2 regions of the Pseudoalteromonas sp. SR43-7 genome follow, and region 1 is predicted to be linked to the other one. Evidence: predicted binding sites of a transcription regulator. Region 1 holds the regulator's gene; the other holds the start of a gene.

Evidence for each region. Region 1 encodes LexA, which represses DNA repair genes until DNA is damaged. Its sites were predicted from a motif close to TACTGTATNNNNATACAGTA; they were not measured.
Region 2: the regulator LexA is predicted to act here: its motif matches at 4,160-4,179, upstream of ruvC (crossover junction endodeoxyribonuclease RuvC).

Annotation. Positions count from the first base shown of each region.
Region 1 covers NZ_JACJDY010000020.1:3,163-23,993, forward strand. Annotated here, with positions in the region: gene H5087_RS14770 (LysR family transcriptional regulator) at 1-584, shown strand, start outside; gene norR (nitric oxide reductase transcriptional regulator NorR) at 606-2,162, opposite strand; gene H5087_RS14780 (NnrS family protein) at 2,442-3,674, shown strand; gene hmpA (NO-inducible flavohemoprotein) at 3,696-4,877, shown strand; gene H5087_RS14790 (hypothetical protein) at 4,949-5,320, opposite strand; gene H5087_RS14795 (S41 family peptidase) at 5,320-6,927, opposite strand; gene H5087_RS14800 (endonuclease) at 7,028-7,681, opposite strand; gene H5087_RS14805 (DnaJ C-terminal domain-containing protein) at 7,912-8,880, shown strand; gene H5087_RS14810 (chaperone modulator CbpM) at 8,880-9,200, shown strand; gene H5087_RS14815 (hypothetical protein) at 9,263-9,988, opposite strand; gene H5087_RS14820 (hypothetical protein) at 10,302-10,682, shown strand; gene H5087_RS14825 (PaaI family thioesterase) at 10,683-11,123, opposite strand; gene lexA (transcriptional repressor LexA) at 11,291-11,908, shown strand; gene coxB (cytochrome c oxidase subunit II) at 12,391-13,533, shown strand; gene ctaD (cytochrome c oxidase subunit I) at 13,533-15,125, shown strand; gene H5087_RS14845 (cytochrome c oxidase assembly protein) at 15,125-15,655, shown strand; gene H5087_RS14850 (cytochrome c oxidase subunit 3) at 15,691-16,566, shown strand; gene H5087_RS20305 (DUF2909 family protein) at 16,469-16,777, opposite strand; gene H5087_RS14860 (SURF1 family protein) at 16,792-17,532, shown strand; gene H5087_RS14865 (transmembrane cytochrome oxidase associated protein) at 17,522-18,016, shown strand; gene H5087_RS14870 (heme A synthase) at 18,045-19,034, shown strand; gene cyoE (heme o synthase) at 19,047-19,976, shown strand; gene H5087_RS14880 (SCO family protein) at 19,973-20,590, shown strand; gene H5087_RS14885 (STAS domain-containing protein) at 20,742-20,831, shown strand, end outside.
Region 2 covers NZ_JACJDY010000009.1:73,985-85,669, reverse strand. Annotated here, with positions in the region: tRNA gene H5087_RS08820 (tRNA-Pro) at 81-157, opposite strand; gene H5087_RS08815 (arylesterase) at 269-892, opposite strand; gene H5087_RS08810 (ABC transporter ATP-binding protein) at 893-1,606, shown strand; gene H5087_RS08805 (ABC transporter permease) at 1,596-4,097, shown strand; gene ruvC (crossover junction endodeoxyribonuclease RuvC) at 4,228-4,752, shown strand; gene ruvA (Holliday junction branch migration protein RuvA) at 4,755-5,372, shown strand; gene ruvB (Holliday junction branch migration DNA helicase RuvB) at 5,380-6,387, shown strand; gene tolQ (protein TolQ) at 7,351-8,055, shown strand; gene tolR (protein TolR) at 8,042-8,470, shown strand; gene tolA (cell envelope integrity protein TolA) at 8,475-9,401, shown strand; gene tolB (Tol-Pal system beta propeller repeat protein TolB) at 9,411-10,769, shown strand; gene pal (peptidoglycan-associated lipoprotein Pal) at 10,804-11,346, shown strand; gene ybgF (tol-pal system protein YbgF) at 11,360-11,685, shown strand, end outside.

The DNA.
Region 1 (20,831 bases):
TCATGGATGTCCTTGGTGATGTATGTGAGCAATTTCAGGCGCTACATCCACAAGTGCAGCTTGAGGTTATTTTAGAACAAAAAAGGCTAAGGCTCGATCACGGACAAGCACATATTGCAGTGCGTGCAGGCCCAAGACCTGATGAAGGCGATTATATTGCTCAGCATTTGGCGCAGCTTTCATCGGGTTTATACGCTAATAAACGTTACATTAATAAATACGGTATGCCTAAATTATTAATTGATTTACAACAACATAACTTTGTATCGGGCGTGGCAGGTTTTAATGCCCGCGTGCCTTATTTTGCATGGGCTGATGAGCACATTCCTGCATCGCAAATAAAGCTGCGAGTATCTGAAACTGCAGAAGCGACTCGTGCAATCATTAAAGGGCTAGGCATTGGCGGATTACAACATGACGTAGCGGCGCAATATCCTGATTTAGTGCCTATATTGCACAGTGAGTTAAGCTGGCCTACCGATGTATGGTTAGTCACGCATCACTTAGTGCATCGTACTGCTAAAGTACAAGCTTTTGCAGGGTTGTTAAAAACACACTTTAGTAAGTTAGCTGCTAATCAATAGTTTTAGCTGTATTTTAAATGATTATAGTATTTTTTTTACTTCTATTCCTAGGCGTTTAGCCAAGCGTACTAAGTTTGCTCTATCTAATTCAAGTACTCTTGCTGCTGCCGACCAGTTGTAGTTATGCTGTTTTAATTGCTCGGTAATTATGTTGTATTGCAACGATTCTACAGCTTGTTTTAAAGGTTGGTTGATTAAGGCGTTCGCTGTACTTCGGCTCTCTGCTATAGGGGGTTGCAGCGCACTCGGTGTTAAATCACAGTGCTCGCTTGTAATGGTTATTATTGGATTTTGCCATTGGCTTTGTTTTGCTTTTAGGGCGCTGCGGCTAATGACATGTTCAAGCTCGCGAACGTTACCTGGCCAGTTGTACTGATTAAGCAATACTTGCGCTTCAGGGCTTAGTTTTAATTGTTTTATCCCTAATTTACGGGCTGTTTGCTCGATAAAATAACCAGCTAAGAGTGTTATGTCGTGCTCGCGTTTACTAAGTGGTGGCACAGTAATAGGGTAGACACTGAGGCGATGGTATAAATCGGCTCTAAAGCGACCTTGAGCTACTTCTTCTTTTAAATTTCTGTTGGTTGCAGCAACGACGCGTACATCTACGTACTTTGGCGTGTCTTCTCCTACCGTTTGTATTTCGCCACTTTGTAGCACTCGTAATAGTTTACTTTGCATGGCCAGGGGCAGTTCGCCTATTTCATCTAAAAATAACGTGCCGCCATCAGCTAATTGAAATTTACCTTGGCGCGAATTTTGTGCGCCTGTAAAAGCCCCTTTCGCATGACCAAAAAATTCACTTTCGGCAAGATTTTCGGGAAGCGAGGCACAATTTAAGTGAATAAGCGGTTGATCTTTTCGGGTTGAGTTTAAGTGAATGTTACGCGCAACAAGTTCTTTCCCTACCCCTGTTTCACCTAATATCAGCACGCTAAAGTTAGATGCTGCAACGAGTTTAATGTCGTTTTTAAGTGTTTGCATTAGCGGACTTTGGCCAATAATTTCACCGCCGTCCCGTGTTAATGCTTCACGATTTAGTTCTTGTACTAATGCACTTGAGTGCTGTGCATGCTGTTTGTAATGGGCAAGTTCTAAGGCCGTTTTAAAGTGCGCGCTACACAGCGTTTGTAAGGTATTGAGTGTATCAGCGCTTATGCTGTTAAATGCATTGGCGTTAAGGCTATCAAACGTAAGTACGCCAAGTAGCGCGTTTTTATCATAAAGAGGTAAACCTAAACATGCATGTACCGGTATGTCGCCGGTTTTAGCTAATAGCAATCCGTCGTATGGATCGGGTAGTGGGCAGTCGTGCGCAAATTGAAGCGCGAGTGTGCTTTTGCAAATAGCTTCTAGGCGAGGGTGTTCTACTATTTTAAATCGTCTGCCTAAACTGTCGGGCATTAATCCTTTAATTGCCAGGGGTTTTAATTGTTCGCCCTGAAGCACTAATAACGCACTTGCATCACTAGGAATAACCCGCTCAACCGTTGCTAGTAATTGATCAAAGCTATGCTCGTGTAGTGTACTTTGAGCAAGCTCTAGAGCAACTTGTGTAAGGTTGAATTGCTGGTTCACGTCAAAATGACCTATTTGTGTTTTTATGAGTTAATTTATAGTAGGTCATAAAGACTCACACTGTAAAGTGATTTAATTTAACTTGTTGAATTTAATTAATTAAACTTGTTGGCACAGTATGTGTAATAGCTAAGTAACGTAGTTAGTTACAGAGATCGCCATGAACACACTAATGCTGAATAATTTAAATAATCAAACACAGTTTAGTTCACTGCATGAGGCACTAGCGTGCGCTGAATACTTTTTTGCTCAGTATGGTGTAGGGCAGGAAATAAAATAATGCGCCCTATAAACTTAACAGAGCCAATGCCAGCACGCGTTGCTATTCATCAAGTATCTCAATGGCCGTTATGGATGCTAGCTTTTAGGCCTTTCTTTTTAGGCGGTGGCTTATTGGCATTTTTGTCAGTGGGGTATTGGCTACTTATTTTAACAGGCCATACAAGTTGGCACTTATCGATACCTGCGACATTATGGCACGCGCACGAAATGCTGTTTGGCTTTGCAGGAGTTGTAGCTGTTGGCTTTTTACTTACCGCAGCACAAACGTGGACAGGCGTGCCGAGCATAAGTGGCAAAGCCCTTATGTGGCTTACGTTTATATGGCTTGCAGCGCGCTTAGCATTTTTTGTAGCACTGCCAGATATTACTCATTTTAATTTATATGCTGCACTTACATTACAAGTTATTTGGTGGCTAGGCGCCATAACCGCGTTGGCTAATATGTTATTAAAAGCCAATAGCAAAAGTAACTATCCGTTTTTAGCTATTTTAGCTGTGCTTTGTGGGCTCAATGTATTGTATTTAATACTTGTTTTACAACAAAACATGCAGCTTGCACTTGGTGTGGTTGATACCGCAGTACTGGTAATTACTTTACTAGTTGGCATTGTTGCGGGCCGCGTTTTACCATTTTTTACCGCTAAAGGTCTAGGTTTAGCCGCACAAGTTCGCACTCCTAAAATAGATAAAGCGGTGATGTATTTATCTATTGTGGCTATCACTTTATTTTTCATCAACAAGTTGTTTTTGAACACGATTAATCCTGCGTTAGTTGTTGCAACTGTTGCTGCGCTTCACCTGCTTAGGGCTGGTTGTTGGTGGGATAGCAAGGTATTGAGAGTGCCGTTGTTATGGTCTTTACATTTTTCCTACTTAGCGTTAGGCGTAGGGTTAATGATGGTTGCATTTAGCTTTTATAGCAGTGCAATGCAATTTAAAGATGCGCTGCACTTAATCACTATTGGCACAATAGGTATGATGATTTTAGCAATGATGACGCGTGTATCACATGGTCATACAGGGCGTACGCTCACTATTCCTCATTATATGGCTGTTGCTTTTGCACTTGTGTTAGTAGCCGCTATTACTCGTTCATTACTCCCTTTTATTATTAGGCCTCACCTTGCTTGGCAAATAAGTGCTTTGCTGTGGTTAGTAGCTTTTTCATTATTTTTAATTCACTGCACACCTATATTAACGCGGCGTCGTGTTGATGGGCGTCGTGGTTAGTTTACCCATAGGAAAACACATATGTTATCTGATAAAACCATTGAGATTGTAAAAAGCACAGTTCCGTTATTAGCGCAGGCGGGTACGGTTGTTACCGATCATTTTTATAAGCGTTTATTTAGCCATAATCCTGAGCTTAAAAATATTTTTAATATGGTGAATCAAGATACAGGTCGTCAGCAATTTGCACTTTTTAATGCGTTGGCTGCGTATGCACAAAATATTGATAATTTAGCTGTATTAAAAGAAGCGCTAACACGTATTAATCATAAGCATACAAGCTTGAATATTTTACCTGAGCATTACCCTATTGTAGGTGCACACTTAATTGGTACGCTTAAAGAGCTTCTTCCTGAGCAATTTACTCCCGATGTTGAATACGCTTGGCGCGAAGCTTACGGCGTACTTGCTGATATTTGTATAACCGAAGAAGCTGCTTTGTATGAGCACAGTAAAAATAAACACGGTGGTTGGGCGGGAACTCGCCAATTTAAAATAACCAACAAACAGGCTGAATCAGAACTAGTAACAAGCTTTACACTTACGCCAGTTGATGGCGAAGCCGTTATTACACATAAACCAGGGCAGTATTTAGGTATTAAAGTTAAGCCAGAGGGCGCTGAATATGAAGAAATTCGCCAGTATTCTATTTCGCAAAAAAGTAACGCTAAAAACTACCGTATTAGTGTTAAAAAAGAGCTACAGCCAAAGCCTGGCATGGTGTCTAATTATCTACACTCATTAGAGCAAGGCACTATTGTTGAGTTATACCCGCCGGCAGGAGACTTCTTTTTACGCAATAACACAAACCCAGCGGTACTCATTTCAGCAGGTGTTGGGCAAACGCCAATGCTGGCTATGCTTGAAACGCTATTAAGTGACAACTCTAATCAAGAGATTATGTATTTACATGCCTGCGAAAATACTCAGCAGCACTCGTTTTCAAAATATTTATATGATCTAACAGCGCAGAATAACCGTTTGAAAACAATAACGTGGTTTAACCAAGCGACAGAGGGCGCTGACTTTACTGGGTTAATGAACCTAAATGCAGTACAAGCACAGCTACCATTAAGTAATGGCGACTTTTACTTATGTGGTCCTGCCGGTTTTATGGCATTTATAAAAAACCAGTTACTTGAACTAGGTGTTAAAAACGAGCAGATTCATTATGAAGTGTTTGGTCCGCATGAAGACTTGTAATAACGCTTTAAAATAGAAAAAGGCGTACAGCGATGTGCTGCGCGCCTTTTTATAAACGCTAATAAAGTGCCTTATAACTCTTTACAGGTCACACCTTCAAGTACTGTAGTAAGCTCTTTTTTAGGATAGTAAAGCTCGCATTGGTTATTACGTAGTTGCAAAATAAACTTCTCAGATTTTATATTATGCGCGCCCATAATTACTCTGCCATCAGACCCTTTACTCATTGCATGATCAATTAGCAGTTCGCTACGTTTAGTAAATACGGAATCGGAAAGTGTTACTAATGCGCCTCCCTTAGCTTGTTGAATTGCCTGTTGTAGTGTTGCAATAACGCTAGGATTAACGCTCGTTAATATAGCGGGTTTAGCGGGCTCACTATTTACACTTTGGCATCCACCTAAAGCGAATAAGGTAGCTAATGGGAGTAATAATTTATCCATTACCTTTCCTCACTCAGTGTTGGCCAAGTTAAGTCCATATTACGCTGGGTAAATTGCTCAGGCATATTTAAAGGAATGAGAGATTCACGAGAGCTTGAAAAAGTAGCTGGCTCTGCTTTTGCAGCAGCCGTTCTAATTGGACAACTGCCATTTTCAACATGAAACAATGCGGTGGCTAAAACGGCCTCGTCACTGTCGCCTAACTGATGATCAAAGTCGTCCTCAATTTCACAACCTTGAACATCAGCATCAAATTGTGGCGTAGGGGTTGGTGTAAAACCCGCAGCGTATTCGCCAAATCCTTTGCTATTTACCCCACTAAATTGAATAGTGTAATAGGTTGTTGCGCAGTTATGAGTTGGGGTAAAGCCATAGGGCTTACCGCAGGTTGTATCGCCAATTAAAATAACTTCTGCGTCTATACCTTTTAAACCATTAATAAAAGCTTCTGATGCCGAACAGGTGCCTGATGTGCTTAATACATAAACCTTCGATAAGTTTAAATCAGGTAGGTTTTCACCTGTGCTAAAAAAAGTAGAGTAATCTATTTCTTCATCAATAAATGGAAAAGGCGAATCAACGGGCTGTTTATCGTTTTGTTGAGTTTGATAATAAAAGCGGTTGTTAACGTTGGCATTACCGGCAACCATATAAGCCAATTGTGCCGACAGTGCTAATAAACCACCACCGTTATATCTAAAGTCGATTACAAGCTCATCAATACCATCGGTTTTAAACTTATTTACCGCATCAATAAGCCCTTCTTGGGCAATGCTTATATGGCTATTAAATTGCATGTAACCCACGCTTGAACCATTTGCGGTTGTAATCGTTTTAACATTTTGAACCGGTGTTTGTTCAATATTGCCAGCGGTTACATTAAATGTTTTTTCGGCGCCATCGTTACTGCGTACAACAATAGTATGTGAGTCGCCGTTAGTTGGGCTAAATAAGCCTTCGTTAAGCGTATCTACACCCGACTCTGTATTGGTATTAATGCTAACACCGTCAACTGAAAGTACAGTATCACCACGTTGAAAGCCTATTTGGCTTGCAGGTGAATCATCTTCAAGATAAGCGACGCGTAAAATACGGTCGGCTGTATCGCCAATAAACGCCCAATTTATCCCGTAACCAGAAGTAACGCCCGTTTGCGCTTCTTGAAAGTAATCTTCAGTAGGTTCTGAAAAATGAAAGTTATCTTTTTTTGCCCCTGAGTCGGTAAGCTGCTCTGTTTTTAATTGGGCAAAATAATCGGCAACTGTGGCAAAGCTTTCAGGATCGTTATCGGCAATCTCATCATACCAAAGGTAGGTTTCGTCGCTCCAAGAGCGAAGCCAGAGTTTTTCGTAAAGGGCAGAACCGGCTTGATCTGGGTAAGGCTCGTTGTTATTAAAGGGATCGTTACCCGTACGCGGGGTTTCGCAAAAGTTTTTTAAATCGTTAGAGGGTTCAAATACACCCGCAGTCCATGTTGGGCTGCTACTAACAGGTGTTGTAACTGCAGGGGCTGAGTCGATACCGCTACCGCCGCCGCCACAACCGGTCAAAGCAAAGCCCGCAAATGCAGTGAAAATGGCAAGCGTGGTTTTATTATTTTTAAACATAGGTAAGGGCTTTTTTGTAAATAAGTTGTTTAAAATATTACAACACTCGCTCGTTTATTCAATATTTATAACTTTGATTAATGTAAATGAGTGTTAAAGCTTAGAGCTTGCTCGCACTACTTGTATCTGCGAATGCTTGCTTTTGCCATGCATTAAATAACTTTTGCTGTTTATCAGAAATTTTTAAACCGTATGTTTTTTGCATGTAAGCGTAGGTGTCAGCTATACGTTTTCGTGCATAAACAGGCGGTTCAACTACACGTTGCTTAAAGTTTACTTTTACTTCGCAACGGCCATATTGTGTGGCGTTTTCGCTAAGCATACCAAAACGATAATTAGAGCGATCGGCATTAATTTCGCCAATAGCTGGCGCTAAGTTATTTATATCAGCTTCCATTTTTCTAAATTTAGCACTTACTTTACGGCAGTTTTTACGCCCGCCATCTTGCCAGCATTGTAGCTGGTGACCAAATTCCCACGCCGGAACAATGTGCTCCCACTCAATGCGTAGTGCTCGCACATTTACTTTGCCTGAGCGGGTAAGGGTATTTCGAGGAATGTAACCACAGTTAGACGGATCAGGAACGAGTTTTTTGCCTTCTTTTTTAATATCACAGCCGCAGTAAATGCTCTTGGCGTTGTCAGGTAGGGTTTTAATTAAATGTCTTTTAGCCGTTGAAAAACGGGTAAATTGTTCGGCTGATACCGAAACGCACACACAACAAGCCAATAAGGCCAGAATAAATCGAGTCATATCCATCACAAATGTGAACTACAGGAATGGGCAGTTTAAAGCCTTGAAGATAAAAGATAAAGTTAACTTAAGGCCTGCACTTATATTACTAAAAGTGCCAGATTAATTTTTTATTCAAAGTTATTTTCACTATTCATTTATTTCTTACTATTTATCGTATTTTAACCACACAAGATTATACGTTAAGGAGTATGCTTAAAGCTTACTCAATATGAGGATTTGGATTGCAAATGAAATTTGTTGATTATTATGCAGTGCTTGGAATATCGCCTGATGCAGATGATAAAGCGGTTAAAGTAGCTTATAAAAAGTTAGCCAGAAAATATCACCCAGATGTAAGCAAAGAGCCTCAAGCAGAAGATAAGTTTAAAGAAATAGCAGAAGCTTACGAAGTCATCCATAACAAAGAAGAACGTGTAAAATACGACAAGTTACGTCGTCACCAACAAAATCGTGCTCGTCAACAGCAAGGCCATTATGGTGGTAACAATGCCTCTTCGCAAAGTAATCATCAGCAAAGCGATCCTCAAACCGACCAAGAGTTTTCTGACTTTATTAATTCAATGTTTGGCGGAGCTGGTGGATTCGATCGTTCCGGGCAGAGCAGAAGTAACGCCGCTCGCGCGCAAAAAGGACAAGATGTGGAAATAGAGTTCCCAATTTTTCTTGAAGAGACTTTAGTTGATACCGTGAAGCCTGTTGAGTTTATGTTACCGCAGCGAGACAGCAGTGGCCGTGTCACTGAACTTAAAAAATCACTTAAAGTGAAAATTCCTGCAGGCTCAGTAAATGGCGAACGAATTCGACTAAAAGGGCAAGGCGGATTAGGGTCAGCGAATGGGCAAAATGGCGACTTGTATTTACAAATTAGTTTAGTGCCTCACCCATTATTTGATGTTGAGGGTCATAACCTAAATATAGTTGTCCCTCTTGCACCATGGGAAGCGGCTCTTGGTACAAAGCTAAATTTACCTACGTTGACAGGTAATATCCAATTAACTATTCCTTCTAATAGTCAGTCTGGTCAACGCTTACGTATTAAAGGTAAGGGGTTAATGAGTAAAAAAGCTAAAGGTGACTTATTTGCTGTGCTTAAAATTGTTAATCCAGCATCTGTTGATGATACCAGTAAAAAACTTTGGGAAGAATTAGCCGAAAAAGCTCACTTTGATCCCCGTAATAACTGGAGCAAGCCATAATGCAAATTATCGTGACACAAAAAGACGATTTACTTACTAGCAAAGAGCTATGTTTGAGCAGTGGTATTAGCGAAGCAATTTTATATGAGCTAGTTGAGCATAATATTGCGGTTCCAATTGAGGGGGATCATGTTACGCAGTGGCAATTTACGGTATCTGCAGTGACCTTAGTTAAAAAAGCGGCCCGTATCCAACATGACTTTTCGTTAGATTGGTCGGCAATAGCTTTAGTTTTACAATTGCTGGGTGAGCGTGATGAGTTGATTTTCGAAAACGAAATGTTAAAGCGACATTTGAGTCGATTTAAGCACTTGGAATAAAATAAGCCCTAGGCTTATTTACTCTTTGATAAGTGGGCGCTAGCTCTCAAAAACCAATATGACTACTTTGATTTATTCTTATTTTTAATTCGGATAAATCGTTTTAGTCGTATATTTTGAATAAGTAGTAATATTCCACTTAAACAAAAAAGTACACTGGTTGCTGAAAAGCTAATAAGCAGTGGATTATTAAAATTCTCTCGCTCATCGTAATCCATAATATGTAACATCCAAAAAAAGTCGAATATTCGCCATAGCGTGCTGCGAACGGTGACAACTTTGCCGTTATTTTCTGACAAGTACAGTGTTGTGTTAAATGTGTCGTCAAATTGGACCTGCCATACATTGGTTTTATATCCGACTTCCCGCGTACCTTGCTTTAGTAGTACAGCGCTTGTTACTTGAGCGTCAATAAGTAAGTGTGCTTTAGCATTTGCGGTAATTTGTATTTTAGTTGGCGGCTCAAATGGTCGGCCTGTTATGCCATTGAAGCTTTGCTGCTCGTTATTACTAAAGACAGTAATAAGTGGTGTAGTTAAGAAGTTCTCAAAAATTATTTGTGTTGGATTAACCACCTGAGAGGCAATATCGTCAAGGGAGGCAACATAATCAGCCTGCGTAAATGGGTTATTAAGAGTACGTGTTGCAAGATGCTCCCCATGAACTTTATCAAGAGGGATTGCACTCATAATTAAACCACCTAGTAACCATGCTAAAATTTGTAGTGCTAATAAATAACCTAACCATTTATGTAACTTGCGAGCATGCTTAAATATTTTTTTATTCATGTTTTAGTCTTATTATTTTTAGAGGCTAGTTTATTACATTAATAGGATAAGTTACTGCGACATTTTGTCGCAGTTTAAACTATAGCTTACTGTAATCATTTAAAAATAAAAAAGATTACACTTAAATTCCTAACATGACTTATCTGTTTAATTGAGCTAGATGTTTGATATCCAGCTAGCTTTAAATGCTAAAAAATACTTAAAAGCTGCGAAATATCCATATAAAGTGGTTAATAGAGCATAGTTGATTTGGTATAACGGTAAAACTGCGTTAAAGTTTGCAATGAAATTATTAGAGGATAAATACGAAACGATGTCGGAAATTCAATTTTTAAATGTAGATCTTGAGCTTGAATCAAAGCAAGATATTAGTTTGCTAGTGGCGGACTTGAAAAAAGTCGCGACGATTTTACATTATGACAAAGACGAATACCGTCAACTAGCGCGTATTGAAGCTACAGGTGAGGTGAGCACACCTGATAAAGCCATAAACCATATATGTGAGCTTATTGAATCGTGTTCGCGTAATGCGCTAAAGCAATGGTTAAGCTGTTCACGTAGAACGTTTGATATTGGTTTTGAATCAGGGACTTCTCCTAAGTGCTTTAATCAAGCCTTAGATGCAGATACATTATTGCGTATATCTGCGATTGGTGCGGGTATGGAAATTACCATTTACCCAATCGAAAAGTAACTATCTTCGCTCTACGACTGCTGCGGTCATTTTTGATACGCAGCACAGCTCATTGCGGCTATTTGTAATTTTTATTTCCCATACTGAACTACGTTTGCCAATATGAAACGCTCTAGCCGTTGCTGTTAAAGTGCCGTTGCGAGATGCTTTTAAATGACTTGCGCTAATTTCCTGCCCTACACAGTAAAATTTAGTAAAATCGACAACAAAGTTAGCGGCATAGCTGGCAACTGTTTCGGCAAGTACAACGTTAGCACCGCCGTGAACCATGCCCATTGGGTTATGATGCTCAGGAATTGCCGGCATTGTGGCAACCAAATAATCATCGCCAATTTCTGTGACTTCTATCCCCATAGTTTTCATTAATGTTCCTTGGCCATTAATGCCTTGTTCTAACTGCTTGCACAGCTCTAAGGTGATGGGCTGGTACCAAATACTCATAATGTCTCCTTTGCATTTTTAATCATTTATAAACTTAGCTTTAGTTATATCCCTAAAATGTACACAAGTGAAATTACTTTAGCTATTTTAAGGCTTAATTTAAATTTGCGATTTTTATTTAACTGTATATACTCACAGTTAAATGTACTGTATGGAAAACCAGTTGTATGCGACCATTAACGAACCGCCAAGCTCAAATACTCGAACTAATTAAAGTTTTTATTAAAGACACTGGTATGCCTCCTACACGTGCTGAAATAGCGCAAACATTAGGTTTTAAAAGTGCCAATGCTGCTGAAGAACATTTAAAAGCACTTGCTAAAAAAGGCGCAATTAAAATGAAACCAGGTGCAAGCCGTGGTATTCAATTAATTGAAGAAGAAGAGCCAGAACAATTAGGTTTACCGCTTATAGGGCGTGTTGCTGCTGGTTCACCTATTTTGGCGCAAGAGCACGTTGAAAGTCACTGCAAAATCGATCCATTAATGTTTAAACCGGCTGCAGATTTTTTACTACGCGTTAACGGTATGAGCATGAAAGATATTGGTATTATGGATGGTGATTTACTTGCTGTACATCGTACTCAAACCGCTGAAAACGGACAAGTTGTTGTTGCCCGCCTAGACGAAGACGTAACTGTAAAACGTCTTGAGAAAGCGGGTCGTAAAGTATTACTTCATGCTGAAAACGACGATTTTGACTCTATTGAAGTAGATCTTGAGAATGAGTCTTTTAATATTGAAGGCTTAGCCGTTGGCGTTATAAGAAACGCTGATTGGATGTGACTTTAAAAATAGCTTTTAAACAAGCAGTTTTATAAATGCGTACTAACTAGTACGCATTTTGTTTTAAAATTTGTACTAAAAATAGGGCGTAAACAGCCCACTGACTATTTAAGCTGTAAACTTTTTTGCACTTATATTTTCCCCCTCCGAATGCGTTAAACCCCTTTGTTTTGCTCATATTTTGAACTTTCTGTTGCCCAGTTGATTACCGATTTTTTATTAATTATTCAATATCACCTGATTGTTTTTTATACTAAAACTTGCTTGTTGTTCGTTTTTTAGCTAATTGTTAATGTGCTGAGCTAATAATAACTCACAGCTTTTTAGTTTTGAGAACACACAATATACACAAACTCGTTGTTGGCGCAGCAAAACCAATCAATATTAAATGAGATTGGCTAAAAAAATAAAAATAACGAATTGGCGTTTAAGCCGTATGCCTCTTCGCTTTGCATTCGCAATAGCATCAAAGGAGCCGTCACATGGGTAAACTGACCTCTACCTTGTGGCTTATATTATGTGTTTTTTCGCACCCAGTTTTGGCTAACAGCCAATACAATATGCGCAAAGGCGTAACCGATATAAGCAATAATGTATATCAGCTGCACATGACCATATTTATAATATGTTGTGTGATTGGGGTGATAGTGTTCGCAATTATGTTTTGGGCACTTATTCATCACCGTAAATCTAAAGGGGCTGTACCTGCCCAATTTCACGAAAGCACTAAAGTAGAAATACTTTGGACTGCAATTCCGTTTGTTATTTTAATTGCTATGGCAGTACCAGCCACTAAAACCCTTATTGCAATGGAAGATGCCAGCAAAGCTGATCTCACTATTAAAATTACGGGTTCGCAATGGAAATGGCATTATGAATATATGGGCGAAGATGTAGAGTTCTACTCTATTTTATCTACCCCGCAAGATGAAATAGCGAATCTTGCAGATAAAAACCCTAACTACTTACTTGAGGTTGATAAGCCTCTTGTACTGCCAATAAATCAAAAAGTACGATTTTTAATGACTTCTGATGATGTTATTCACTCTTGGTGGGTACCTGATTTTGCAGTTAAAAAAGATGCGAACCCCGGCTTTATAAACGAAACATGGACGAACATAAACGAAGAAGGTACTTACCGAGGCCAATGTGCTGAGTTGTGTGGTAAAGACCATGGCTTTATGCCCGTTGTGGTGGTCGCTAAATCTGAAGCTGATTTTAAAACATGGCTTGCAGATGCAAAGCAGGCTAAACAAAAAGCAGCATTAGCAGATGCCGCATTACTTGATAAAACCCTCCCAAAAGAAGAATTAATGACTTTAGGCGAACAAGTATATATGGCTAATTGTGCTGCATGTCATCAACCTACTGGCATGGGGTTACCGGGTGTATTTCCTGCACTTAAAGGCAGCCCGATAGTGCTTGGCGATATAAAAGATCACATTGATGTAGTTATCCATGGACGACCCGGTACGGCAATGCAAGCTTTTGCCAAGCAGTTATCTATAAAGCAATTAGCTGCGGTTATTACTTATAAACGTAATGCGTGGGGTAATGATACGGGTGATGTTATTCAACCGAGTCAAATACAGACAGCACTTGATGCCAAAGTGGAGGCGAACTAATGAGTAGTATAGTAGAACAACCTAACGCCAATGAAGCTCATCATGCTCATCACCCAGCTAAAGGTTTTAAACGCTGGCTTTACACAACTAATCATAAAGATATAGGTAGTTTATATTTAATTTTTTCGCTGACCATGTTCTTAATTGGTGGCGCAATGGCCATGGTGATCAGAGCTGAATTATTTCAACCAGGTTTACAGTTGGTCGACCCTCACTTTTTTAATCAAATGACCACAGTGCATGGTTTAATTATGGTGTTTGGTGCGGTTATGCCCGCCTTTACAGGCCTTGCTAACTGGATGATACCACTTATGATTGGCGCGCCAGATATGGCATTGCCAAGAATGAATAACTGGAGCTTTTGGATTTTACCGTTTGCGTTTTTAATCCTATTGGCATCGTTATTTATGCCTGGTGGGGGTCCTGCATTTGGTTGGACTTTTTATGCACCACTGTCCACAACATACAGTAATGATAATACTGCATTGTTTGTATTTGCCGTACATATTATGGGAATTAGCTCAATAATGGGCGCAATCAATGTGATTGTAACCATAGTGAACTTACGTGCCCCCGGCATGACATGGATGAAGTTGCCCTTATTTGTATGGACGTGGTTAATTACTGCCTTTTTATTAATAGCGGTAATGCCAGTGCTTGCAGGGGCTGTCACTATGGTACTTACCGATAAGTATTTTGCGACCAGCTTTTTTGATGCCGCAGGCGGTGGCGACCCGGTGATGTTCCAACACATTTTTTGGTTTTTTGGTCATCCCGAAGTATACATTATGATTCTTCCTGCCTTTGGCATTATATCTACAATAGTACCTACCTTTTCTCGTAAAAAACTTTTTGGCTATGCCTCAATGGTATACGCCACATCCTCCATAGCACTATTGAGCTTTATTGTATGGGCTCATCATATGTTTACTACTGGGATGCCGGTAGCTGGCGAGTTGTTTTTTATGTACGCGACCATGCTTATATCGGTACCTACAGGAGTAAAAGTATTTAATTGGGTTGCCACAATGTGGAAAGGCTCAATAACTTTTGAAGTGCCAATGCTTTTTAGTATTGCGTTTATTGTGCTGTTTACCTTGGGTGGTTTTTCGGGATTGATGCTGGCAATTACACCTGCTGACTTTCAGTATCACGATACTTATTTTGTAGTGGCGCACTTTCATTATGTATTAGTAACAGGGGCTGTATTTTCGATAATGGCAGGTGCTTATTATTGGCTGCCTAAGTGGACGGGCAATATGTTTAATATCACATTGGCTAAATGGCATTTTTGGCTATCGCTGGTGAGCGTGAACGTACTGTTTTTTCCTATGCATTTTGTAGGGCTTGCCGGTATGCCGCGTCGAATTCCCGATTATGCTCTTCAATTTGCCGACTTTAACGCAATCATAAGTATTGGTGGGTTTGCCTTTGGTTTATCGCAATTGTTGTTTGTAGCTGTGGTAATTAAATGTGCGCGTGGCGGTGATAAAGTGCCTGCAAAAGTATGGGAAGGAGCAGAAGGTCTTGAGTGGGAAGTTGACTCTCCAGCGCCATATCATACTTTTTCTACGCCGCCGGTAATTAAGTAATGACACACGCACCGCTACTCAAACGTTTGGTACTTATTTGCATAGGCATGTTTGCCTTTGCCTTTGCTTTAGTACCTTTGTATGACGTGTTTTGTGATGTAACAGGGCTTAATGGAAAGCCTTCGCTTGAGCAAGCAGAACAAAGTACACAAATAGTACAAAACCGAGAAGTCGGCGTTAGCTTTACTACTCACGCACAAAGTGGTGCACCGTTTGAAGTTAAATCAAAAGAATACAGTGTAGTGGTAAAACCCGGTGCAATGCGTGAAGTAATGTTTAGTGCAAAAAATAACAGCAACCTAGATAAAGTAATGCAGGCTGTACCATCAGTCTCACCAGGTAAAGCGGCAAAGTATTTACATAAAATAGCCTGTTTTTGCTTTGATCAGCAACCTCTAAAAGCAGGGGAAGAGCTTGAATTTAAATTGCTTTTTTATGTTGATACCGCACTGCCAAGCGACATTGAAGAATTAACTTTATCTTATACCGTATTTGATATTAGTGAACAGCTGGTGGCAAGTAATAACTAGCTTTTTAAACTAGTGTGAAACTAGGAGTAAATAAAATGAATCAAGAATCTGAGCATTATTACGTACCAGAGCAAAGCCCGTGGCCTATTGTAGGTGCTGTTGCATTGTTTTTTATTGCAGTAGGGGCAGGCTTGACTGTTATGAGTGTAGGTAAAGAAGGTGGTAGCGGGGTTTATCTGCTTTATGCCGGTATTGCTGTGCTTGTGTATATGCTGTTTAGCTGGTTTAAAAATGTAATTAGTGAATCGGACCAAGGTTTGTACTCAGCACAAATGGATCGCTCTTTTAGACAAGGTATGAGCTGGTTTATTTTTTCTGAAGTTATGTTTTTTATGGCCTTTTTTGGTGCGCTTTTTTATGCACGCGTATTGTCGGTACCTTGGCTTGGAGGTGCAGGCAATAATGCAATGACTAACGAAGTATTATGGCCTACTTTTGAAGCCGTTTGGCCGCTTGTTTCAACACCTGCTGGCGAAACTACTCAAGCTATGGGCTGGCAAGGCTTACCACTTATAAATACCTTAATACTGCTTACCTCCTCAGTTACTTTACATTTTGCCCACGTAGCGATGGAAAACAATAAACGCACTCCACTTAAGGTTTTTTTAGGCGCTACTATTTTATTGGGCGTTTGCTTTTTAGGGCTGCAAGTTGAGGAGTACATGCATGCATATAATGACCTTAATCTAACGCTAGATGCGGGTATTTACGGTAATACGTTCTTTTTATTGACTGGTTTTCATGGCATGCATGTAACGCTAGGAACCGTACTTTTATTTGTAATATTTTTACGGATATTAAAAGGGCACTTTACTAAAGATAAGCACTTTGCTTTTCAAGCAGCTGCTTGGTATTGGCACTTTGTTGATGTGGTGTGGCTGTGTTTGTTTGTATTTGTATATGTGCTGTAGCGTTTATTGGCGAATTATTTGCTTTAATAAAACCAAGTTTAAGCGCTGCAATAACAACAACTAAAACAACGATCGAAAACAATACGCGACGACCTAAAAAGTGAGACATAGGTCGTCCCCCTGTTTTCCCTGACACCATAATAAACAATGCTCTAAATAAGTTAAAAAGTATAAATATTAACAACAGTACGATAATAATTTTAATAATCACTGAGTTGACCCTTTATGCAGTTAGTTTTATGGCACAAACAAAAGCTTAGCTCACTAATCACACTTTGTATGGTTGTGGTTGTTGTACTTGTGTGTGTGCGATTAGGGTTTTGGCAGTTGGAGCGAGGTGAGCAAAAGCAGCAACAACTAACCGCCATAGCTAAGCAACAGACTCGTGGTGTGATGAGCTGGTCTCAATTACTTAACTTGCCTGATAGCTGGAACAAAACTGGTGTATTGGTTGAGTTAAAAGGGCGGTTTGTACAAAACCAATATTGGCTTTTAGATAATCAAGTTTATAACGGACAAGTAGGGTACGACTTACTTGCTTTACTAAAGCCAGACACCGAAGAAAAAGTGATTTTAGTTAATTTAGGATGGGTAAAAGCGCCTATATCTAGAGATGCACTGCCAAAGGTTGCTCTGCCTACAGGTGTTTTTATTCTTAAAGCGCAAATAAAAGAAAATAACTTAAGTAGCTTTACGCTTGAAGATAAAACTACAAATAACGACTTACCTACAAGAATCCAATCTATCGACTTGAATATGCTGAGCACTCAAAGCCAGCAATCATTAATTAATTTTATGGCTTACAGACAAGGTACTGGTGATGAGATTGCAACACCTCATTATGAGGCCGTTGTTATGAGCCCTCAAAAGCATAATGCCTACGCTTTGCAATGGTTTTTAATTGCTATTGCATGTGCTGTTGTGGCTATTTTTGCGAGTAAAAAAAGGACACATAATGAAAAATAATCCCCTATTGTTGTTTGTGGGTTGCTGCGCTATCCCATTAATTTTGGCATATGGCGCATTAAAGTTTGATTGGTTGCCTACTGCAATTACTAATAATGGCGAGTTTTTAAGCCAAGAAATAAAACTTAAAAATTGGCCGAAAAATAATCCCAAACAATGGACTATCGCACTTAATTATTCAAACGAATGTAACACCCCATGCAGCGAACAACTCAATGCACTTAATAACTTATATGTGGCACTTGGTAAAAACCAAGGCAAGGTTGATATGGCTGTAATGGGAAGTCCCGACAATAAAAATCTACCATGGAAAATTATTACCGAGCAACAGAGTTTAAATCCTGCAAGTTTATATTTAATTGATCATATGGGGTTAGTGGTACTTGAATATCCCTTTAAGGTCGAGCCACAAGAAAACCGTTTAGTACAAAAAGGGTTATTAAAAGATCTAAAAAAATTACTTAACTATTCTCGTTCTAGCTAACTAAGTTGAGCTTAAGTTGGAGTATCTGATGTATAAAAATTATAAAAACTTAGTATTAATAACAGGATTACTCGCTTTGATTGTAGTTGCTTTAGGTGCGTACACCCGCTTAAGTGATGCAGGATTAGGGTGCCCCGATTGGCCAGGTTGTTATGGCTTTTTAACGGTACCTAAGCATGAGGCTGACATAGCCTTAGCAACTCAAAGCTACCCCGATATGATGTTCGAAACCGCAAAAGCGTGGAAAGAAATGATTCATCGCTACTTTGCAGGTGCTTTAGGTTTACTTATTTTAGGTTTATTTGTGTTGGCTTTTTTAAAACGCCAATATCCAACTACGCCAGTTAAATTGCCTTTGGCTTTACTTCTACTAGTGGTGTTTCAGGCTGCCCTTGGTATGTGGACAGTAACCATGAACCTTCAGCCGCTTATTGTAATGGGGCACTTATTAGGTGGCTTTAGTATTTTGTCACTTATAACGCTTTTATATTTACGGCTAACCGCAAAACCTATTATGGGTGGTGATAGCGGCGCAAAACGCTATTTTGGTTTAAGTTTAGTAGCGCTCAGTGTATTAATTATCCAAATTGCACTTGGTGGTTGGCTGGCTGCAAATTACGCCGCTCCTCATTGTAGTGGTTTGCCATTGTGTAATTACGCACAACCGTTTTCATTGAGTAGCGTATTTCAATTACCACTTGAGCACAGTAATTATGAGTTTGGTGTGTTATCGCAGCAAGCGCGTATGTCTATTCATTTATTACACCGCATTTGGGCACTGGTTACTTGCATCGTTCTGGCGCTAATTATGTGGAAAATATACAGCCAAGCGTACTCTAAAAAAATTAAAAATTGCGTGGTGAGTGTATTACTTGTTCTGCTTTGCCAAATTAGCTTAGGGCTTATTTTAGTACATTGGCATATTCCGTTGGGAGTTGCATTGGCGCATAACTTGATGGCTGCCATACTATTATTAAGCATGGTTAGGTTGTGTTATTACCTAAAATCACGCACATAAAGGGGAAATATAATGGCACTTATAATTGATAAAAAAATACTGCTACCCGTTAATGCTCAATCGCTAATTTCGCGTACTCATAATTTGCTGCAAGACTACTTAGCAATTAGTAAATTTAAAGTGGTAGCCATGCTGGTACTAACAGCTTGGGTTGGTTTAGCGCTGGCTCCTGATGTAGGGCGAGGTATGGCTGTACAGTTTATTAGCTTGTTAGGTATAGGGCTACTTTCTGCTGCTGCAGCGGTTATTAATCATGTGGTTGATAGTGAGATAGACTCAAAAATGGCAAGGACTCGTCATCGCCCTGTGGCTAAAGGGCGTTTAAGTAAAACACATGCGCTTAGTTTTGCAGCTGTTATTGGGGTTGCGGGTTTTATTATGCTGATGGTGTGCGCTAATACCTTAACCGCTATATTAACGTTATTTGCATTGGTAGGTTATGCATTTGTTTATACATCATTTTTAAAGCGTGCAACGCCGCAAAATATTGTTATAGGTGGGTTGGCTGGCGCAATGCCTCCATTATTAGGTTGGGTGTCAGAAACAAACCAAATGGCAGCAGCCCCTTGGTTACTCGTAATGATAATATTTACCTGGACCCCACCACACTTTTGGGCGCTGGCTATAGCACGAAAAAGTGATTATGAACGCGCTAAAATTCCTATGTTACCAGTAACCCATGGAATCGACTTTTGTAAAACGTGCGTCGTTGCCTACTCCGTTTTACTCGCTGTAGTTTGCGTATTACCTTATTTAATTGGTATGTCTGGATTAATATATTTAATAGGTGCGTGTGTATTAAATGCAGTGTTTATATATAAAGCCGTCAAATTAAAAATTGCTGGAAATGATGAGACTGCAATGGACTTATTCCGTTTTTCGATTATTCATTTAATGGTACTCTTTGTAATCTTATTTATAGATAAATGGCTCCCTTTATGAAGCAGTTATGGCTTGGATTAATTGTTGTTTTAGTTTTGTTTTTATCAGCATGTTCAAATGAAAATAGTCCGCCAGATGTAGATGCATTAGTTTACGAAAATGCAAAGCCACTGTCTGATTTTACGCTAAACGATCAGCGCGGCGAATTAGTGACTAAGCAACAATTTGTAGGACAGTGGAATTTAGTATTTTTAGGCTATACAAGCTGTCCAGATATTTGTCCATTAACACTTGCTAAGTTAAATGCTGTTTATAAAAACTTACAAGCAGATTATCCGTTGCAAATTTGGTTTTTATCGGTTGATCCAAAACGCGATACACCAGCTAAACGAAAGCAATATATAGATTACTTTAATCCTGATTTTTTAGCTGTATCAGGGGAACATAAACACCTTTTTCCTGTTGTTAGAGAGCTTGGTTTAATTTACGCGATTAGCGATAGTAGTGAATCAGAATATGCAGTTGATCATAGTGCTTCGGTCGCTATGGTTGATCAAAATGGAGCGGTTAGAGCTATTTTTAAACCAGAATTTAAACAAGGTAGTGTGCCATTAATTAATGCGACGATTTTAACGCAAGAGTTTAAAAAAATAGCCGATTACTACAAAAACTAGTTTTTACTTTTTACCAATTTGAAAGGAGCTTTAGGCTCCTTTTTTTGTTTTTTAACGATGATTTAAATTTAATTAAGCATTTTATGGCAATTTTAATAACTAGGGCTAAGCTTTTGTTATGAATTGAATTGACAGGGAATGCACCTACTAAATGCTAAAACTTCCAAGCGAACTTGCTATTACGCAAGTTGAAACACTACATCAAGATTTACTGCACGAACTCAATAGCAACGATGATATC
Region 2 (11,685 bases), on a different contig from region 1:
TAATACAAATATAGTACAAATGAGCTTTTAAAAGTTACATTTCAATTTAGTGTAAGAGCAGGATATTAAAGGGGAAATAATGGTCGGTATGGAGAGATTCGAACTCTCGACCCCTGCCACCCCATGACAGTGCGCTACCAAGCTGCGCTACATACCGACGTTGTTTGCAATAGTACGTGTATTTTTTAAAAAATCAATAAGCGATTGTTTGTTTGGGTGTTTATTACGCAAGAGGCCTAAAAAGGCGCCCTTGCGGTGTATTAATTAGCTAGTCTTTATTTAACCACTTTTTGATCGAGTCATACATCTCATCTCGTATTAATGGCTGAGCTTTTTTGTTAGGGTGTAAACTATCGTTTTGCATTAGCTCAGGTTGGCCGGCAATATCGAGCATAAAAAAGTTCATTAAACGCGCATTTGTTTCTTCGCTAACGCGCGAAAAAGTGTCAGTAAACATTTTACTGTAACGCGGGCCGTAATTAGGGGGAATGTAAATCTCCATTAAGGCGGTCATGGCATTAGCTGCTTGGCTTTTTTGAATAAGAGACGTTAAGTTAGTTTGCATTTTTTTGACTGGAAAACCACGTAAACCGTCATTAGCACCTAGCTCAATAAGTACATGAGTGGGTTCGTATTGCTCAAGCAATGCATCTAAACGGCGTAGGGCTCCACCAGATGTTTCGCCACTAATACTGGCGTTGATAAGTTCAATGTCGGCTTGTTCGTCATCGTATTTATCTTGTAACAATTTTACCCAGCCTTCTTCTTGTTGAAGTCCGTAGGCTGCGCTTAAACTGTCACCGAGTATTAAAATCGTGTTGTCGGCTGCTGCGCTCAGCGGTTTGATAACTAAAAATAAAATGAATACTAAACGAAGGATTGAATGAGTCATATGTCAGCGCTTTCTCAATTAAATATAATTCAGGTTAATGGTTTGTCTAAAATAGTCTCTACCTTTGAAGGTGAGCTGCCCATCCTCAGCGACATCAGCTTTAATGTCAAGCATGGCGAGTCTGTTGCTATAGTTGGCACGTCGGGCTCAGGTAAATCTACGTTACTCAGTTTATTAGCGGGGCTGGATACCGCAAGCAGCGGTGAAATATTTTTAGATGGCGAGCCATTACACAATTTAGATGAAGAAGAGCGTGCTGCACTGCGCGCGGCTAAAATTGGATTTGTGTTTCAATCGTTTATGTTAGTACAAAGCTTAACGGCACTTGAAAACGTTATGCTACCAGCAGAGCTCGCTGGTGAAAGTGATGCAAAAGAGCAAGCAATTGCTTTGCTTGAAAAAGTAGGCTTGAGCCATCGAATTGATCATTACCCGTCGCAACTCTCTGGCGGTGAACAGCAGCGTGTTGCTATTGCGCGAGCATTTATTGGTACACCTAAAATACTATTTGCTGATGAGCCTTCGGCTAATTTAGACAGCAAAAACGGTAAAATGATTGAATCCTTATTATTTGATTTAAACACGCAACACGGCACCACGCTTATTTTGGTGACTCACGATGAAGGGCTTGCACAAAAATGTGAGCACATTATTCAAATAGAAGCGGGTTTACTGGTAAAAAGCCAAGTAGAGGACGTTGCTAATGTGGGTTAAGTTAGCGCTTAAATTATTTTCGCGAGAATTTCGCCGTGGTGAGCTCACGGTTATAAGCGCAGCTATCGCTCTTGCTGTGTTAACCGTGCTTACACTGTCGATGGTTACTGAGCGAATAGGGCAAAGTATTGCGCAAAAAAGCAGTGCTTTTATTGCTGCAGACCGTGTACTTGCAAGCGACCATGTTCTGGACACCGCTTTTATTACTCAAGCTCAGAGCCAAAATTTAAAAACGGCGCAAATGGTGTATTTCGACACTATGTTGTTTGCCGATGATGAAATGCAGTTTAGCTCAGTAAAAGCGGCATCTAATGCGTACCCGTTAAAAGGGCAGTTAAAAGTTAAAGATACCCTAACCGGTGAAACTAAGGTTGCTAATAGCGGACCAACGCCTGGTAATGTGTGGCTAAGTGAGTCGGTATTTTACAGTTTAAATATTGATATAGGCGCGCAAGTAGAGCTTGGCGCTGCATTATTTAATGTTTCAAAAGTTATTGTAGAAGAGCCCGATGCGCCATTTAATGTATTTTCGAGCAGCCGCCGCGTGCTTATCAATATTGACGATGTGGCAAAAACCGAAGTTGTGCAGCCGGGTAGTCGTGTTTATTACCGCCAACTTTATGCAGGTAGTGAGGCCGACATAAATAGCTTTTACGAGTGGCTTAAACCACAAATGAAAGAAAACCAACAATGGTATGGCGTTAAAGACCGCCAATCACCCATTTCAAACAGCTTAAACCGCGCTGAGAGCTTTTTATTACTAGCTGGTTTACTGGGCATTATTTTGGCAGCAGTGGCTATAGCTGTTTCAGCAAAACGTTATTGTGAACGCCAATACGACCCAGTAGCGATGATGAAAACGCTCGGCGGTAGCCGCTCAATGATCCGCAAAATATACATGCTTCATTTATTGCTTGTATGTGCAATGGCGGTAAGTATAGGGCTGTTAATTGGTTATGGCTTGCAAGAAATAGCAACAAGTTACTTATCAAAAAGTATGGGCACAGAGTTACCTTTAGGTGGCTTTAAACCTTGGCTGGTGGCTATAAGCACTGGCGTAATTTGTGCTGTTATGTTTTCTATCAAACCGTTATTTGATTTATTTGATATTCCGCCGCTTAGAGTTCTGCGCCGTAACTTAGGCGACAAGTTGGCTGTAAGTCGTGTGCATTTAGGTATGAGTGCGCTAACTGTGTTTTTATTAATGTGGTTATTTAGTAACAACATAAAAATAACGCTTATTTTGTTTATATCAACACTTGCGCTAATTGGTGTGCTGTTTTTAGTATCTAAATTAATATTTGGTGGTGGTCGAAAACTAGGATTAAAGCCAGGTAACAGTTGGTCGCTTGCAATTGCATCCATTCAAAAGCGTGCAAATGTGAACGCGGTACAGTTAATTAGTTTTTCGTTAGCGATTAAATTACTGCTGTTTTTAGTGGTACTTAAAAACGACATGATATCTGATTGGCAGTCGCAACTACCAAACGATGCGCCAAATGCGTTTTTAGTTAATATTACTCAAAATGAGCTTGAGCCAATTAATGAATATTTAGCTCAAAAAGATATTCAGGTATCAGAGTTTTATCCAACTATTCGTGGGCGCGTAAATGCGGTAAACGGCGAGTTGGTAGCACGTTCTGTATCGCTGCAAGACAACGAGAAAAAAGACGAAGAAGCACGTGCAGGTATTGGCCGCGAGCTAAACCTTACATGGCTTAAAGATGTGCCTGACCAAAATGAAGTAACACAAGGCACGTGGTTTGGTGAAAATGCGATGGCTGAAGCCTCAGTAGAGGAGTCGATGCTTGAGCGTTTAGATGTTGAGATAGGCGATACGCTTACATTTTTAATTGGTTCGCAGTCGTTCGACGCTAAAATCACCAGTGTGCGCAAAGTTAATTGGGCCACGCTTAAACCTAACTTTTTTATTATTTTAAGCCCAGATGTACTTGCAGATTTTCCGGCAACGTATATTTCGTCGGTACGTATAAACCCAGATCAAAAGCGTGATTTTAGCCAGTTATTGCGTACTTACCCTACTATTACAGCGATTGATATTGATAACTTTGTTAAGCAAATACAAACAACTATTTCGCAAGTATCACTCGCCATTGGCTTTGTACTGGCAATTGTTGTGCTGTGTGGCGCGCTTGTACTTATATCGCAAGTGCAAGCTAGTTTAGGTGAGCGCATGCAAGAAATTGTAATACTTCGAACGCTAGGCGCTAAAAGCCGATTAATTAAAAACGCGACCCTGTATGAGTTTTTATTACTCGGCGGTTTAGCTGGTTTAGTGGCTGCATTTTTTAGTGATATAGCGCTTTTAATTGTGCAGCAACAAATGTTTGATTTAGCAGGTAAGTTACACCCACATATATGGATTATTGGTCCGGTAGCTGGTGGCGTATTTGTGGCTGGTTTAGGTTATTTAATGATTGCCCGAACACTTAAACAAAACACCCAAGGATTAGTGCGTGCCCTAGGGTAAGCTTAAACTAACATACTCCTGTAAATGCCCACCTAGTACGTGGGCATTTTTGTTTTTCTTTGTACTGGTAATTTATACAGTGCTCTGGCATTATTAGCGTAATTTAAAAATAATAACAATGGAGCGCTGTTTGGCCATCATTTTAGGGATCGATCCTGGTTCACGTTTGACCGGATATGGTGTTGTTGCCCATCAAGGTTCTAAATTTACATACTTAGGCAGTGGCTGTATTAAGTTAGCCGATCATCCTTTTCCGGTTAGGCTTAAAATGATCTACCAAGGCATTACACAGCTTATTGAGCAGTTTTCGCCAGAAACCTTTGCCATTGAAAAAGTATTTATGGCGCACAACCCCGATTCAGCTTTAAAACTAGGCCAAGCTAGAGGTGCTGCGATTGTTGGCGCTGCAATGGCCGACTTACCCGTATTTGAATACTCAGCTAGGCAAATTAAGCAAGCAGTAGTAGGCAACGGTGGCGCAGATAAAACACAAGTGCAACACATGGTAAAAAATATTTTAAAACTACCCGGTACGCCACAGGCCGATGCAGCTGATGCACTCGCTATTGCGATTTGCCACGCCCACTCAGAACAAAATTTAATTAAACTAGCGGGCAGCGCAAGCAAAACCGTTAGAGGACGTTTAAGGAAATAATTATGATAGGCCGCTTAAATGGTATTTTAGTCGAAAAACAGCCACCAGAAATATTACTCGAAGTAAGTGGTGTAGGTTACGAAGTACAAATGCCGATGACCTGTTTTTACGATTTACCAAAAATTGGTGAAAATGCGATTGTTTACACTCACTTTGTAGTGCGTGAAGATGCTCAGCTATTATTTGGTTTTAATAATAAAGTTGAACGTGCCTTGTTTAGAGAGCTATTAAAAGCAAATGGCGTAGGGCCAAAACTTGGCTTAGCTATTTTATCGGGCATGTCGGCAAAACAATTTGTAAGTTGTGTAAATAACGAAGACTCAACATCGCTTGTTAAATTACCCGGTGTAGGTAAAAAAACAGCGGAGCGTTTAGTACTCGAAATGAAAGACAGACTAAAAGATTGGGGTAATGATTTATTTACACCATTTAGCGATAGCGCAGTAATAGAGCCAATGAGCGATGCGACAATTGCTAATAATGCAGCGGATGATGCCGTATCGGCACTGCTTGCATTAGGTTATAAATTGCCACAAGCTCAAAAAGCAGTAAAATCGATAAGTAAACCCGATATGTCTACTGAGGTTCTTATTAGAGAATCTTTAAAATCTATGTTGTGAGTAACCCATGATTGAAGCGGATCGCTTAATTGATGCGACTGAAAAAACAAATGAAGATTCTATAGATCGTGCAATAAGGCCAAAACTTTTAGCCGACTATAGAGGCCAGCCTCATGTTAAGCAGCAAATGGAAATTTTTATTGAAGCTGCGCGAACCCGTGGTGAAGCGCTCGATCATTTATTAATATTTGGCCCACCTGGGCTTGGTAAAACCACGCTTGCAAATATTGTCGCCAATGAATTACACGTAAGTATTAAAACAACATCAGGCCCTGTACTTGAAAAAGCAGGTGATTTAGCCGCACTACTTACCAATTTAGAAGAAGGCGATGTACTGTTTATTGATGAAATACACAGATTAAGCCCACAAGTTGAAGAAATACTCTATCCCGCAATGGAAGACTACCAGCTTGATATAATGATTGGTGAAGGCCCAGCTGCGCGTTCTATTAAATTAGACTTACCTGCATTTACACTTATTGGTGCAACCACACGAGCAGGCTCACTTACATCGCCACTGCGTGACCGTTTTGGAATTGTGCAGCGATTAGAGTTTTATTCTGTAGAAGATTTATCGCACATAGTAGGGCGCTCTGCACATTACCTTGATTTAGAGATGTGTGATGATGGTGCAACCGAAATTGCTCAGCGCTCGCGTGGCACCCCACGTATTGCAAACCGCTTATTGCGCCGTGTACGCGATTACACTCAAGTAAAATCTGACGGTACAGTAAACGCCGATGTAGCTAAGCAAGCCCTTGATATGATTGACGTAGATAAAAGTGGTTTTGATTATATGGACCGCAAATATTTACTCGCCATAATCGAAAAATTTATGGGCGGCCCTGTCGGGCTCGACAATGTAGCGGCTGCTATTGGCGAAGAGCGCGAAACAATAGAAGATGTAATAGAGCCATTTTTAATCCAGCAAGGATTTATTCAACGTACACCACGTGGGCGCATAGTGTCTGACAGTGCATACCATCACTTTGGTTTACTTCCTAAAAAAGACTAGCCTATATACTTTACTTGCTGTGGTTTATTGCGCAGCAGGTAATTGTCTCAGTATCCCTTTGTTTCAAATTATTATACCCAAAACCTCAACACACTGTTGCAAATGTTATTTCAAAATACAAATACGCTTTATAGTTAACTGTTAATTCACAGGGCGTTAAGACTCGCGAGGCTATCCTGCGTACCATTCAAACTAGTAAGCGAATTACTTATTGTAAATTAGGTAGGGCAATTATTAGTTTATAAATAAAATATGTAGCGCGCTAAATTGCAGGCAAAAAAAAGCCCGCAAAAAATGCGGGCAAACAACAAGTTGAAGGAAGTAATCCAGGGGAACTACGTTTTACTAAATTTGGTTTTATCCAGAAAGAGTAAAACAATGTAATACGATAAAATATCCTATTACTAAGAACTTGGCTTAATGAAACTATCTCATTCAGTGCGCTAGCTCGGTATGGGAGAATAATACGTAAGTTTACTTTTTTGTTCAAACTAGAAAATTTGTATTTTCAGATTAGAAAAACTAATTTAGTGAATTTTATTGTTGTTTGAATCTTGTGCGTTAATTAATCGTTAAATTTATAAGTTTATGAAATTTATAACTTAAGTAATTTATTTCGTTATAGCTCGGTATTAGTTTTACTATTACGTGCAGGTGAGGCTTATAGGTTTTGAGTGTTTATGCTCTTATTTTGAATAAACGGCGCATTTTATGACGTTTCATGTATATATTTACGCATATTTATAGTTAGCGAGTTTGTTTAAAAGTTTAAATAAAATACTGAGGCAAAGGGAAATGCCAACTAAAGCTGTTTTTTAACGTTTTTTGTTGCCTATTCATAGCAATACCGTTGTCAGCTTGAAATGGACTAGATACACTAGATGCAACTTTTGGCCGTGTAAACGGTCATATTTACACAAATTAACCAATTTGCCGTATTTTGAAATTATTTAGGAGTTTAACGTGGGATCAGGGCTTAATTTTTTAGATCTAATTTTAGAAGCAAGTTTGCTTGTTCAATTAGTAATGTTAGGGCTAGTTGCCATGTCTGTAATGTCGTGGACAATTATATTTCAACGTAAAAAAGCAATATCGGATGCGCTAATAAATGCTAAGAAATTTGAGCAAAAGTTTTGGTCGGGTATTGATTTAAGCAAATTATATAACGAGATATCGTCACGCAGCGGTCAGTCTCAAGGCATTGAAGCTTTGTTTACTTCGGGCTTTAAAGAGTTTGCTCGTCATAAAAAGAATACATTTCAAAGTGCGAGTATTGTTATGGAAGGAACGCACCGCTCTATGCGTGTTGCGCTTTCTCGTGAAATTGAGAAAATGGAATCTAGTCTATCGTTTTTAGCAACAGTAGGTTCTATAAGTCCGTACATCGGTTTGTTTGGTACAGTGTGGGGTATAATGAATGCCTTTATTGCACTAGGTGAAGTTAAGCAAGCTACATTACAAATGGTAGCACCAGGTATTGCAGAGGCACTTATTGCGACTGCTATGGGTTTATTTGCGGCGATCCCTGCTGTTATTGCTTATAACCGTTTTTCAAACAGTGTTGAAAAGCTTGAGTCTCACTATATTAACTTTATGGAAGAGTTTGCTAATATTTTACACCGTCAAGCAGCTACACAAATAGAGGCACAAGCGAATGTATCAGCGTAAAAAGCGCCGTCCGGTCGCAGAGATTAATGTAGTACCTTACATTGATGTAATGTTGGTACTACTTATAATATTTATGGCTACAGCACCGCTTATTACGCATGGTGTAAAAGTTGATTTACCTAAAATGGAAGAGTCTGATTTAGTTGATACTAAAGATACTCCGCCTATTATTGCCTCAATAGATGCACAAGGTAAATATTACGTGAGTGTAGGTACTGATCCAGAAGAGCCTATGGAAGCACTTGATGTAGCGGCGGTTATAAAATTACAGCTAATGAAAAACCCTGACGTGCCGGTAATGATTAAAGGCTCGGGTAAGGTGTCGTATCAAGAAGTATTATTACTAATGGATTTTTTGAAAAATGCAGGCGTACCATCAGTAGGATTAATGACTGAATCCTTTGAGGGTAAGTAGCTGTATGAATAGTTCAGTAGTAAAATCAATAGTACTTCATTTAGGGATTGGTGGATTTTTGTATGCTTCTGCAAATATTCATCCGCCAACACCTAAAGTAATGGAAGTAACGCTTAATTCGGCTATACCTACGCCAGATAAAGCGGTATCAGCCGTTACAGTTGATCAAAAACAAGTTGAGCAAAAAATTGCTGAACTTCAAAAGAAAGAAAAAGATAAAAAAAGTGCTGAAGATAAACGTATCCGTGATTTAGAACGCAGAGCGGCCAATGCACGCAAGCAACGTGAATCAGAAGCACGTAATATTAAAAAGCTAGAGCAAGAGCGTAAAGCTAAAGAGAAAGAAAAAGCGCAAGCCGAGGCAGAAGCTAAAAAAGCACGTGCCATTGAGCAAAAAGAGCGTGCTAAAGCTAAGCAAGCCGAAAAGCAAAAGCAAGAAGCTGAAAACGCAGCAAAAGCAGCAGCTGACAAACGCAAAGCTGAAGAAGAAGCGCTTAAAAAAGCAGAAGCTGAGCGCAAAAAGCGTGAAGAGGAAGCAAAAGAGCGTGCTGCTGAGGCCGAACGTAAACGCCAGCAAGCAATGCAAGAGCAAATGTTACAAGAGCAACTTGCCAAAGAGCAGGCTGCCCGTAGTAAAATACGTCAGCAACAAGTGGTGAGCGAAGTTGATAAGTACCGTGCATTAATTATGGCGCGTATTCAGCAAAACTTACTGATTGATGAAAAAATGAAAAACCAACAGTGCCGAGTTAATATTCGTTTGGGCTTTAATGGTTTAGTAACGCAAGTTAAATCATTAGGTGGCGACAAGTTAGTATGTGAAGCTGCATTAAGAGCAGTGCGCATGGCTGACACATTACCGGTATCTAAAGATAAAGACGTATTCGAAAAACTTAAGAATATTAATTTAACAATCAAGCCAGAATTTTAAAGGAATGATATGTTCAACAAAATAAAAATAGCCTGTTTAGTTTTACTGTTTGGGTTTACGGGTGTTGCTAATGCAGCGCTTGAAATTGTAATAACAGAAGGTGTAGACGGTGCAAGGCCTATTGCCATTGTACCTTTTAAATACCAAGGTGTTGGTCCAATTCCTGAAAAGCTAAGTGGTGTTATTGCTGCCGATTTAATGCGCAGTGGTAAGTTTAAACCTGTTGATGTGGCGCAAATGCCGCAACAGCCAAGTAAAGATGGCGAAATTGATTATGCGTCTTGGGTTAATAAAGGTGTTGAAGCTGTTCTTGTTGGTGAGGTTGAACAACAAACTGATGGGCGTTATTTAGTTCGTTATGAGTTAGTTGATGTGATTCGCGGCCAAATTACCGGTGGCAATACGCAAATGATGAGTAACGGTAAGTTAGTTAAAAGCCAAGATCATATTTTAGAAGCGCGTGAAAGTGTTATTGGCGAGAGTGGTTTTCGCCGTTACTCTCATCGAATCAGTGATGTTATTTATGAAAAGCTAACGGGTGAAAAGGGCGCGTTTTTAACTAAAATTGCATATGTAATAGTACGTGATAACGAGCCTAAACCTTATCAGCTAGTCGTTGCTGATTACGATGGTTTTAACGAACAGGTGTTACTTCGTTCAAAAGAACCATTAATGTCGCCAGCATGGTCACCGAATGGTACTAAACTAGCGTATGTAACGTTTGAAAACCGTCAAAGCCAAATTTACATTCAAGATATATACACAGGTAAGCGTGAAATAATAGCAAGCTACCGTGGTATTAATGGTGCACCGCAGTTTTCGCCAGATGGTAAAAAGCTATTATTAGTGCTTTCTAAGGATAAGACGGGTGCGACAGAAGTTTACATGCTTGACCTTGCTACACGTAAAGAAACACGCTTAACAAATCATCGTAGCATAGATACTGAGCCATCTTGGTACCCTAATGGCCAAGATATTGTGTTTACATCTGAAAGGGGTGGTAATGCTCAGATTTATAAGTTAAATTTAAAAACAGGTAGGTCACAACGACTCACCTTTGATGGTGATATGAACCTTGCTGGTTCTATAACACCAGATGGAAAAGAATTAGTGATGGTTAACCGTACCAACGGGCAGTACCATCTTGCTAAGAAAGAGCTGGCTACAGGTGCGTTTCAAGTATTAACGAGAACACGCCTAGATGAATCACCGAGCATAGCGCCAAATGGTTCGATGATTATATACAGCACGCTCCATAATAATAAACAGGTACTTGCGCTAGTATCGATGGACGGCCGCTTTAAAGCACGGTTACCTGTGCTAGACGGACAAGTAAAGGCACCAGCTTGGTCGCCATACTTACAGTAATATTACTGGTTTACTCAAAATAGGAATCTACTCAATGCAACTTAACAAAATACTTAAAGGCCTGCTAATTGCTGTGCCAGTAATGACATTAGCCGCTTGTAGCTCATCTTCTGATATTGATGAAGGTGCTGCAAACCAATCAAATCAAGGCGTTGTTGAGCAATCAACTAACACTGATACAGTTGAAGTAGCTACAATCTCTCCTGAGCAACTAGCAGAAGAGCAACTTCGTCAAAAGTACGAAGCACTTCGTCAAGAGCAAGTAATTTACTTTGACTTTGATAAAGCGACTGTTGAAGGTAAGTACGCTGATTTACTTCGTGCACATGCTGAGTTTTTAGTTCAAAACCCATCAGTTAAAGTACTAATTGAAGGCCACGCAGATGAGCGCGGTACTCCAGAGTACAACATTGCACTAGGTGAGCACCGTGGCCAAGCAGTTGAAAAATACCTATTAAGCTTAGGTGTTTCAGCTAGCCAAATGTCAGTGGTAAGCTACGGTGAAGAGAAGCCAATGGTTAAATCTCGCACTGAATCAGCTTTCGCTAAAAACCGCCGTGCGGTACTAGTTTACTAAGATAAGAGATATTATGAAGCCGAAAATTATTTTGGCAGCCATGATATTGAGCGGGAGCACCCAGTTAATGGCTGCTCCCGCTCCTGTTTCAGAAGCTGCAAGTTCACAATCAAGTATTGAGAAGCGATTAGCGTCGCTTGAGAATATGATGCAGTCGCGTAATTTTTTACAAGTAGAGTTACAGCAACAACTTAACTTGTTACAAGACGAAGTAAGTCAAATTCGCGGTGTAACTGAAGAGCAAAGCTACAAACTTGAAAAAGTACTGCAGCGTCAGCGTGAGTTGTATCAAGAGATTGAAAACCGCGTGAGCCAGGCTTATACACAGCCAACAGCAGC